DNA from 3 places in the Luteibacter sp. 22Crub2.1 genome. Region 2 is predicted to be linked to each of the others. Evidence: predicted binding sites of a transcription regulator. Region 2 holds the regulator's gene; each other region holds the start of a gene.

Region 1 (3,275 bases), on a different contig from region 2:
ACGGCCTCGTTCACCTGAAGGATGCCCGCTGCCTGGGCGTCACTGACCGTGGCGATGGCACGCACGGAATGAGTCATGCGCTCGACGCCGCTGGAGAGTTCGGTCATGGCGCTGCCTGCGCTGCCGATGCGGCGGGCGCCGTCGGCGATCGTCTCGACCGATTCGTCCACCAGGAGGCGGATCTCGTTGGCCGCCTGCTTCGAGTGACCCGCCAGCGTGCGTACTTCCGCCGCGACGATATGAAAACCGCGTCCCGCCTCACCGGCACGTACCGCTTCCACGGCCGCGTTGAGTGCGAGGATGTGGGTCTGCGAGGCGATCCGGTCGATGACGGCGGTGATGTCGGCGATCCGGCCGGACACGTCGGCGATGCGGTCCATCGCGTCGACCGCGTCGCGCATGGCGACCTCGCCTTCCTGCGCGCCGAGCAACGATGCTTCCGCGATGCCGCGCGCCTCGCGCGCGTTCGCGGCATTGCCGTTCACGCTGCTCGTGAATTCCTGCATGGACGAGGCCGTCTCTTCGAGCGCGGCGGCCTGCTCGCTCGTGCGCGACGAGAGGTCCAGGTTGCCTTCGGCAATCTCACCGGTCGACTGCGAAATTTCTTCCGCCCCCTGGCGGATCGTCGTCACGACCTGGCGCAGCTGTCGGTTCATGCGGGCCAGTGCGCCCAGCAACTGCGCCGTCTCGTCACGGCCGTGGACGAGGATGTCAGTCGAAAGATCGCCTTCGGCCACGGCTTCCGCGACGGAGACGGCCCGACCGATCGGCCGCGTAATGCTCTGCGCGAGCAGCACGGTGATCACCACACCGAGCGCGACCGCGCCCAGCACGACCGCACCGAGCAGAATCAGGGCGGCGCGGAAGGCCGCGGCGCTTTCGTCCTCCAGACGAGCCGAGGTCGTCGCTGACTCCTTCTGCACCCGGGCCACGATGTCATCGATCGCGGCCGTCGGAGCGCGATCGATTCCCTTCACCAGGCCATCGACCACGTGCGCACTTCCCGGATTGGACGCCGCGTACTGGGCAAGCGCGGCAAGGTATTTCTCGCGCAGGGTGGCGTGCGTCGCTTCGATGGCGTCGATTTCGGCCACGGACGACCCCACGCCGGCCAGCTGCGCACGCAGCCGCTCCAGGTCCGCCTTCACGGCGTCCGCCTGCGTGCCGAACGCCGCGCGGTACTTCTGGAAGGCGGCGGGATCGGCACCGCGAAGCAACAGGTCCTTCCATTCCTGGACCTGCTTCTTGAAGTCGACCTGGGCCACGCGAGCGGTATCCGCCGCGGTGGAATAGGCCAGCGCCGTGCGGGCCGACGCCACCTGGACCTCGTGCATACGGGCAAGGCCGCGCCAGCCACCGATGCCGACGATGACCGTCGCGGCAAGGAGAATGGCGCCCAGGACGGCAAGCCGGGTGGCGATACGAAAGCGGTTGAACGACGTCATGAAGGGGACCGGGTGAAGACGCAGTCCGCTTGCATCGTGGGGGGATAGACCCTTTATCGGCACGGTCCACCACGCCTTGACCGGTATCGGCCGACGAAGATGTGAAGGCGCCCATTTCAATTTTCCGGAGCTGGCACGTCTAGGGTGTTCGCCGGTGCGGAAATCGGCGTTCGTCCCTGCCCGTACGGGCGCCGATTTCCCACCGTGCGACCATTGATACCCAGCCCCATGAACGCGGTCAGACACACCATGGACTCTTCCGAGGCAGGCGCCTCACCGGGGGGCAAGCGCGCCGCCCAGGTGGTCGCCCTGTTCCGCGAGCACAACCCGGCTCTTGTCGCCTTCCTGCGGGCACGGCTGAATTCGCTTGCCGACGCCCAGGAAGTGGCCCAGGAGGTCTATCTGAAGCTGCTGGCGCTGGACGACGCGACGAAGATCGATTCGCCGCGTGCGTTTCTGTTCCGTGCGGCCTCCAATCTGGCCGTGGACAAGCTGCGGATGCGTAACGTACGCGCCACGGCTCCGGTCGATCCCGATGCCGACGACTGGCATGTCACGCCGATTCCCGAACAACACGCGTCGGCCCATGAGCAATGGCGCGACCTGCGCCAGGCCCTGGACGAGTTGCCACCCAAGACCAGCCGCGCCTTCGTCATGCACGTGATCGACGGACGCGACTTCGCCTCCATCGCGAAGGACATGAAGCTCAGCGAGCGCATGGTGCGCTACCACGTCGGCAATGCCCTGGCGCATTGCCGCGAACGCCGCGACCGCGCGGAGAACCCCTCATGACCCTGACCCCCGTTAGCATCGATCGCCCTGTCGAACACACCGCCGCGGACTGGTGGGCCCAGCTGCGCGATCCCGACCTGCCCGAACAGGCGCTGCTGGACTGGAGCGACTGGCTCGAGGCCGATCCGCGCCATGCGGAAGCGTTCGAGCGCGCCTCGGCGCTGGCCGAGGCGGCGGGCGCCATGGCCCCGTCGCTGCGCGAACGCTTCGTGCAGCGTTACGCCCCGGCCCCGCTCCATCCGGATCGTGCAAGGCGGCCGCTCATCGCGCTGGCAGCCGCTGCGGTGGCGGCGCTGGCCCTGCTCGGGGCGGGCGCATTCATCGGCCTGCGTCCGTCCCATGAGGCATCCACCCGCCAGTACGCCAGCGAACGTGCCGGCCATCGCGACATCGACCTGCCCGATGGCTCCAGCATCGAGCTGGGGGGCGCGACCTCGGTAACCACCCGCTATGGCCACGACGAGCGGGCGATCGATCTGGATGCGGGCGAGGCCTTCTTCCGGGTGGCGCATGCCGAGCGTCCGTTCGTGGTCAATGCCGGCCCACTGCGTATTCGCGACCTCGGCACGGCGTTCAACGTGCGCCGCACCGGCGACCGGGTCACCGTGGCGGTGACCGAAGGCCGGGTGCAGGTATCGCCGACGGGGGCTCAGGGCGACGATGGCACCATCGAACTCGGTGCCGGGCGCGAAGTCTCATTCGATCCGGAGACTCACGCCATGCGCATTCTGGACGTGGATCCGGCCACGGCTACCGCGTGGCGCGGCCATCGGCTCGAATTCGTCAATGAACCACTGTCGTCCGTGGTCGACAACGTCAACCGTTACAGCAGCCGGCCCATCCGCCTCGCCGATCCGGCACTGGGCAAGCTGACGTTTACCGGCACCGTGCAGGTCGATACCATCGACAGCTGGGTGGCGGCCCTGCCCCGGGTGTTTCCGGTGCGCGTCGACACCTATACCGACCGGCTGGAACTCACCCGTCAGACCGCCATGACGCGGGGTGCCAGGCCGCGCTGAACACCACCGTTGGGGCCGC
Region 2 (3,275 bases):
CCTGCTTCGCCAGCGCCTGGGCCTGTGGACGCAGCTTTTCGCTGAAGTCCAGAGTGCGGTGCGCCGCGGTCGAGCTCATCTCGAGCACGTCACGCAGATGCTTGCGCGCATCGCTCATGTTGCCCGGCACGCCGTCGGTCGAAATGTCCGAAGCGAGGCGGCGCACGGATTCGTGCAGGTCGCGCGCAAGGTGGCCCAGCGCCAGGAACAGGTGCTGCTCGCGGCTGCGGATCAGGTTGTCGAGTGCCTTTTCGAAGGCGGCGCCGTCGTCGGCCTCGAGCAGCTCGCGCAGTTCGGGGACGACCTCTTGGCCGGGGGAGAGCATCGTATTCATCGTTATTCCCTTAGCCCGCAGCCGCGGCGAGTCGTTCGAAGATCTTGTCGAGCTTTTCCTTCAGCGTGACCGCCGTGAAAGGCTTGACGACGTAGCCGTTAACACCGCTCTGCGCGGCGGCGATGATCTGATCGCGGTTGTTTTCCGCGGTCACCATCAGCACCGGCAACGACTTCAGACCGGCATCGGCGCGGATGGCGCGAAGCAGGTCGATGCCCGTCATGTTGGGCATGTTCCAGTCGGTGACGACAAGGTCGATCGGCTGCGAGCGCAGCAACGCGAGGGCCGCGTTACCGTCTTCGGCTTCCTGAATGAGCGTGTTGGTGAAACCCAACTCGACCAGGAGATTCCTGACGATGCGCCGCATGGTGGAAAAGTCGTCCACCACGAGGATCTTCATGTTCTTGTCCAAAACTGCTCTCCGCCACGTGCTTTTTCTTTACCGGCGACGGCACCGCGATGCCGTCACTGCTTGTCTTTCCAACCCGTCATGCGTGCACGCAGGCGAATCAGGGCCTGGCCATGGATCTGGCACACGCGCGACTCGCTCACACCCAGTACCACACCGATTTCTTTCAGGTTGAGCTCTTCATCGTAGTACAGCGACATCACCAGCTTCTCGCGTTCCGGCAGGCCGTCGATCGATTGCGCCAGCGCGTCGCGCAGGCCGTTCTTCTCGAAGTTGCCCTCCGGGCCCGAGGCGTCGGGGTCCGCGACGTCGATCGCCGCGCCTTCGTCGCCTTCCGGCGCCGTGAGGCTCAGCAACCGCGCGCTCGCCGCGTCGGCCAGAATCTGGTTGTACTCCATGGCGTCGATACCCAGCCGCTTCATCACTTCCGCGTCTTCGGCGTCGCCACCCGTTTCGTTCTCGATCTGCCTCGTTACTTCAGCCACCTCGCGCAACTTCCGGTGGACGGAGCGCGGGGTCCAGTCCGTCTTGCGCAGTTCGTCCAGCATGGCGCCACGAATGCGGATGCCCGCATAGGTCTCGAAGCTGGCCGCGCGAGTCGGCGAGTAATTTCTTGCGGCCTCGAGCAGTCCGATCATTCCGGCCTGCATGAGGTCATTCGCGTCCACGCTTGGCGGCAGGCGGCCCATCAGGTGATAGGCGATCCGGCGCACCAGGGGTGCATGCGTTTTAACCAGTTGATCCGCTGGAACTCTAGTGATTTCAAGGTATTCGCTAGCGACACTCACAGCGGCAGCCCTCCCCCCATGTGGTTCCGTTCGGCGAAAAAGCCGATGCGACCCTGCACCCGGGGTTCGGGTTCACCCCATGTATCGACCGACCGGGCCAGATTCTTGAATCCCACCGCCGAGCGGCTGCTCGGCCAGGCGTCGACCACGGCCGCCTGACGGCGGATGGCCTGACGCAGGTACTCGTCGTGCGGAACCATGCCCATGAAATCCAGGGACACGTCCAGGAAGCGGTTGGTCACGCGGGCCAGCTTCTCGAACAGCTGACGGCCTTCCTGCGCATGGCGGACCATGTTGGCGACGATGCGGAAGCGGTTCACGTCGAACTCGCGGCTCATCACCTTTATCAGCGCGTAGGCGTCGGTCAGCGAGGCCGGCTCGTCGCAGACCACGACCACCACTTCGTCGGAGGCTGCCGCGAACATCGACACGCTGTCGGAGATGCCGGCGGCGGTGTCGACGATCAGATATTCGGGGGCGACCGGGTATTCGTCGAAGGCGCGGATCACGGCGGCGTGCTCGATATTCGGCAGCTGCGCCATGCGGCGCGCGCCCGAGGTCGCCGGGATCACCTTCAGGCCGTGGTTGGCGTGGAGGATCAGGTCCTCGATGCGGCACTCGCCTTCGAGCATGTGGCCCAGATGGCGCGTGGGCTGCAGGCCCAGCAGCACGTCGATGTTCGCCATGGCCAGATCCGCGTCCAGCAGGACCACGTCACGGCCGCCCATCGCGAGCGCCATGCCGAGGTTGACCGCCACCGTGGTCTTGCCCACGCCGCCCTTGCCGCCCGCCACCGCGATGCTGCGCGTGGGACGACGGTCGGCGAGCCAGTTGAGCCCAGCAGCCTGGGTGGAATCGACGTGTGTGTTCATGAAGGAATTCACTGCCGTGAAGGGGTGTGCGGATGCGGATGCCGTGGTCACGTTACTTCAGTTCCCGGTGTCAGGCGATGGCTGGCGCGGTGGAGAAGCCGAAACGGTCGGCGAGAATCGCGTCGTCCGGTTCGTCGGTGCGCTGCTTGACAAGTTGAGCGGCCAGGCAGACGAGTTTGCGCGCATCCGCGGAGGCGATGTCTTCCGGCACGCGCTGACCATCCGTGGTGTAGTCGAGCGGCAGACCGTGACGGATGACGGCCGACAGGGCACCGCCGATCAGTGGGGCCTCGTCGAGCTTGGTCAGGATCGCGGTCTGCGGCGCCAGCGGCGCGTAGGCACGGATCGCGTTGTCGATGGCCTGCGCCTGCGCGTTCGCGGCAAGCACGAGGCAGACACGCACCTCGGTCATCGCGCGCAGGGTGTCGAACTGCTGCTGCAGCTTCGGATCGTTACCGGCCAGGCCGGCGGTATCGATCAGCACGGTGTGCTTGCCACGCAGCTGCAGCAGCACGTTGCGCAGGCTCTGTGCGTCATGGGCGTTGTAAACGCGCACGCCGAGCAGGCGGCCGTAATGTTCCAGCTGAGCGCCCGCGCCGATGCGGTACTGGTCGGCACTGATCAGCGCGACGTTCGAGGCGCCGTGGCGGAGCACCGCACGCGCCGCAAGCTTGGCGATGGTGGTGGTCTTGCCAACGCCCGTCGTCCCGACCAGAGCGGTGACGGCGCTACCGGCGGTATCGGCGTTGCGGCCGCTGGTACGGATGTTGCGCGAGAGGATGCCCAGCGGCAGGTAGCGGGCCTGCTCGGCGGTCATGCCCGGCGGCAGCTCGGCGCAGAGCGCGCGGGCCACGTCGCCGTCGATGCCCAGG
Region 3 (3,275 bases), on a different contig from region 2:
CGCGACGGGCGCCGACGCGCCGTGGGACTGCTGTGCATCAACGTCGACGTCAGCATGTTCGAGTCGATGCAGGCCATGGCGAAGGACTTCCTGCGGTTCGGTGAAACCGAGGCAAAGCCCTCCGCGCTCTTTCGCAACGACTGGCGCGAGGAGGTCAACGATCTCGTCGGGCAGTTCCTCACGGATCACGGCACGACGCTGGCGGTGATGGCGATCGAGCAGCGCGAGGCCCTCGTGCGACTGCTCGAGAGCCGCGGCCTGTTCGACGTGCGTAACGCCGCTTCCTATGTTGCGCCCCTGCTAGGGCTGTCGCGCGCGACGTTGTACAAGACCCTGAAAGCGGTCCGCGAGACCGTCTGACGGACCACCTTCTAAAGTTGCAACGGCCGGCAGGCAGGAGCCGGCCGCGCGTCGGGCGTCCATGCCCGCGGGATGGTGAGCGAGCGTTACGCCGCCTCGCTTTCCAGCACGAAGTAGGCGACCTCGCGGCGAAGGATTTCCGCGCTCTCGCGCATCGCGTGACTGGCCGAGGCCGCCTGCTGCACGAGCGCCGCGTTCTCGCGTGTCGTCTCATCGATGCCACGAATGGCCCCACCGATGCGTGCGATGCCTTCGCTCTGTCCACGGGTGGCGTCCATCACCGAGGCAACGAGACCGCTGAGGGTCACCACGCGGTCCGCGATGCTGTGCAGCACCTGGCCCGCGCGATCCACCGACACGACGCCGGCTTGCACCGCCTCATCGCTGGCCGCGACCAGGGCACGAATGTCCCTGGCGGTTGCGCCGCAGCGTTGCGCCAGTGCGCGGACCTCGGAAGCGACCACAGCGAAGCCACGGCCATGTTCGCCCGCCCGCGCCGCCTCGACCGCCGCATTCAGCGCGAGCAGATTGGTCTGGAAGGCGATCTGCTCCACCAGATCCAGCATCTCGCTCATCTGCTCGCTGGTGCGCTGGATCTCGCGCATGTTGCCGACCGCATCCTGAGCCACACGGTGGCCCTCGTCCGTCATCTCACGGGTGTCGATGACGGCACGGCTGGCGGCGGCCGCATGGCCCAGGCCGTCCGAGACCGCGCCAGCCATCTCGCTCATCGAGGCCGTGGTGAGGTCGACGTGCGCGGACTGCGTGCGCGTACGCTCGTTCAACGCCTCGTTACCCCGGGCGATGCCGGTGGCCGCGTGAGCGACGTGGTCGGCGCGGTCGCGCACCTGGGTCACCACGTTGCCGAGCTGGGCATCCATCGCCGCCAGCGACGACAGCAGCTTGCCGATCTCATCGTCGCGACCGACCTCGACGCGTGTGCCCAGGGTACCACCGGCGATGGAGGCTGCCACGTCCGCCGCCTGGCGCAGGCGCCGGCCAAGCGAGCGGATGATCGCGACATCCATGACGCTGGCGATCAGCAACGCGATACCGAGCAATACCGCGGAGAAAACGCCACCCTTCGCAATGTCGGCGCGCTGTGCCGCGGCTTCGGCCTTGCCGTTGTCGAGCGCCAGCGCGAAGAGGTTGGAGAAGTCGCTCTTCAGGGGGCCGACGGCCGACTGGACGTCGTTTGAAAGCTGCAGCTGCGCCAGATCGAACTGCTCCGTCTTGAGCAGCTCGATGACGTCGTCGACCGCCTTATCGGCCGCCTTGCGGTGTTCGGCAGCCAGGGTGACCAGCTTGGCCTGCGCCTTGCCCAGGCCGCTGGCCGTGAGCGACTTCCACTGTTTGTCGATGTCATGGCGGTTGCTGCCGATCGCGGTGACCGCGTCGTCGACGGCGGAGGGCAACCGCATCAGCGTCGCATGCACCAGCGCATCGAGCAGGTCGTTGTAATCGTTCTGGATGTGACCGACATCGGCGACGGGCGCCAGCGTGTCTGTCACCACGGACTGCAGGCGGTCGTCGGCGGTGCGAAGCTGCACCCCGCCGACGATCCAGAGCGCCAGCAGCAAAAAGATCGTGCCGGCGAGACGAAGCGAAAGACGTGCACGCAGGGTGAGCGTCGGCAGGGCGAAGCGAGGAAAGGGCATGACACACTCGGGGAGAGCGGGGGTGCCTCCCTATCGGCTCCGCGTGCCGGGACTTTAGCGAAAAGCCGAATATTATGGTTTTATTTCAATGACTTGAAGATGTCATGACAGCACCCGCCGGTGGCTCGTTCTGGCAGTCGCCATGTTCACGCCGTTACTTCGTCGTCGGCGTCGTATGCGCCACGTTTCTGCGTGCGAAGTTCCTCGAGGCGCGCGCTGAGTCCGGCCTCGACGTGGTCGTAGGCATCGCCGCCCAGCACCAGCCGGCGTGGTGGGTTGTCCAGGTCCACGGTTTCGATCATCGCGCGCGCCATCTTTTCGGGATTGCCGCGGATGACGAAGGCGCCTGACACGATGCCGCGGCGAAGCTCGCCCACCGGGGTGTCGTCGTAGACCGCCATCGGCTCAGGCGTCACCAGGCCCTTGCCGAAGTCGGTCTTCGACGGACCCGGTTCGACGATGAGGAAATCGATGCCGAACGATGCGACCTCCTGCAGCACCGCTTCAACGAAGCCTTCGATGCCCCACTTCGAGGCGTGGTACAGGCTAAAGTTGGGATAGGCGATCTGGCCGCCCTCGGACGACACCTGCACGATACGGCCACCACCCTGCTCACGCAGCCGGGGGATGGCGGCACGGATGACCTGGATGGATCCGATGAGATTGGTATCGATGATGCGCTGGATCTGCTCGTCGGTGACTTCTTCCGCCGCACCGAAGAGCCCGTAGCCCGCGTTGTTGACGACGATATCGACGCGACCTCCGTCGAAGGCTTTCTGGACGCCTTCGCGGATCGACGCGGTGTCCGTCAGGTCCATGATGACGACATCGAGCGCGTCGCCATACCGCGTCTTGAGATCGTCGAGAGCGCCGGGTTGGCGCAGCGTGCCGACGACACGGTCACCGCGCGCCAGCAGCATTTCGGTCAGAAGGCGGCCGAAGCCGGAGGACGTGCCGGTAATGAACCAGGTCTTGCTCATGGTGCCCACCTCGGAGTGTGTCGTCGCGATGCGCGACGGATCGACTACCAAGCTAGGGGCGGAAGCGAATGAAGACTATCCGACGAGATGCGGATGAGACGATGCAGGATCCGGGACAATCAGGCCGTCGCGACCTCGGCCGGACTGATGTTCCACCGGTCGACGATGAATCCGTCGGAGTTCACCCCCAGCGGCGTGTATCCGCAATTGCCATGCCGGTAACTCGCGTACTCGCCACCGTTCAGAAGCGCACCCAGCGTCGCCGTCATGCAATGCC

Evidence for each region. Region 2 encodes FliA, which starts transcription of late flagellar genes. Its sites were predicted from a motif close to TAAAGTTTNNCNNNCNNNGGCCGATAA; they were not measured.
Region 1: the regulator FliA is predicted to act here: its motif matches at 1,499-1,525, upstream of B5X73_RS08180 (methyl-accepting chemotaxis protein).
Region 3: the regulator FliA is predicted to act here: its motif matches at 2,049-2,075, upstream of B5X73_RS10375 (methyl-accepting chemotaxis protein).

The regions. Positions count from the first base shown of each region.
Region 1 is NZ_FUYT01000006.1:220,081-223,355, reverse strand. Features, by position in the region: gene B5X73_RS08180 (methyl-accepting chemotaxis protein) at 1-1,445, opposite strand, end outside; gene B5X73_RS08175 (RNA polymerase sigma factor) at 1,695-2,237, shown strand; gene B5X73_RS08170 (FecR family protein) at 2,234-3,256, shown strand.
Region 2 is NZ_FUYT01000015.1:84,729-88,003, reverse strand. Features, by position in the region: gene B5X73_RS16170 (protein phosphatase CheZ) at 1-334, opposite strand, end outside; gene cheY (chemotaxis response regulator CheY) at 345-746, opposite strand; gene B5X73_RS16160 (RNA polymerase sigma factor FliA) at 800-1,531, opposite strand; gene B5X73_RS16155 (MinD/ParA family ATP-binding protein) at 1,528-2,403, opposite strand; gene flhF (flagellar biosynthesis GTPase FlhF) at 2,474-3,275, opposite strand, start outside.
Region 3 is NZ_FUYT01000008.1:172,480-175,754, reverse strand. Features, by position in the region: gene B5X73_RS10380 (helix-turn-helix transcriptional regulator) at 1-360, shown strand, start outside; gene B5X73_RS10375 (methyl-accepting chemotaxis protein) at 447-2,018, opposite strand; gene B5X73_RS10370 (SDR family oxidoreductase) at 2,165-2,998, opposite strand; gene B5X73_RS10365 (histidine phosphatase family protein) at 3,118-3,275, opposite strand, start outside.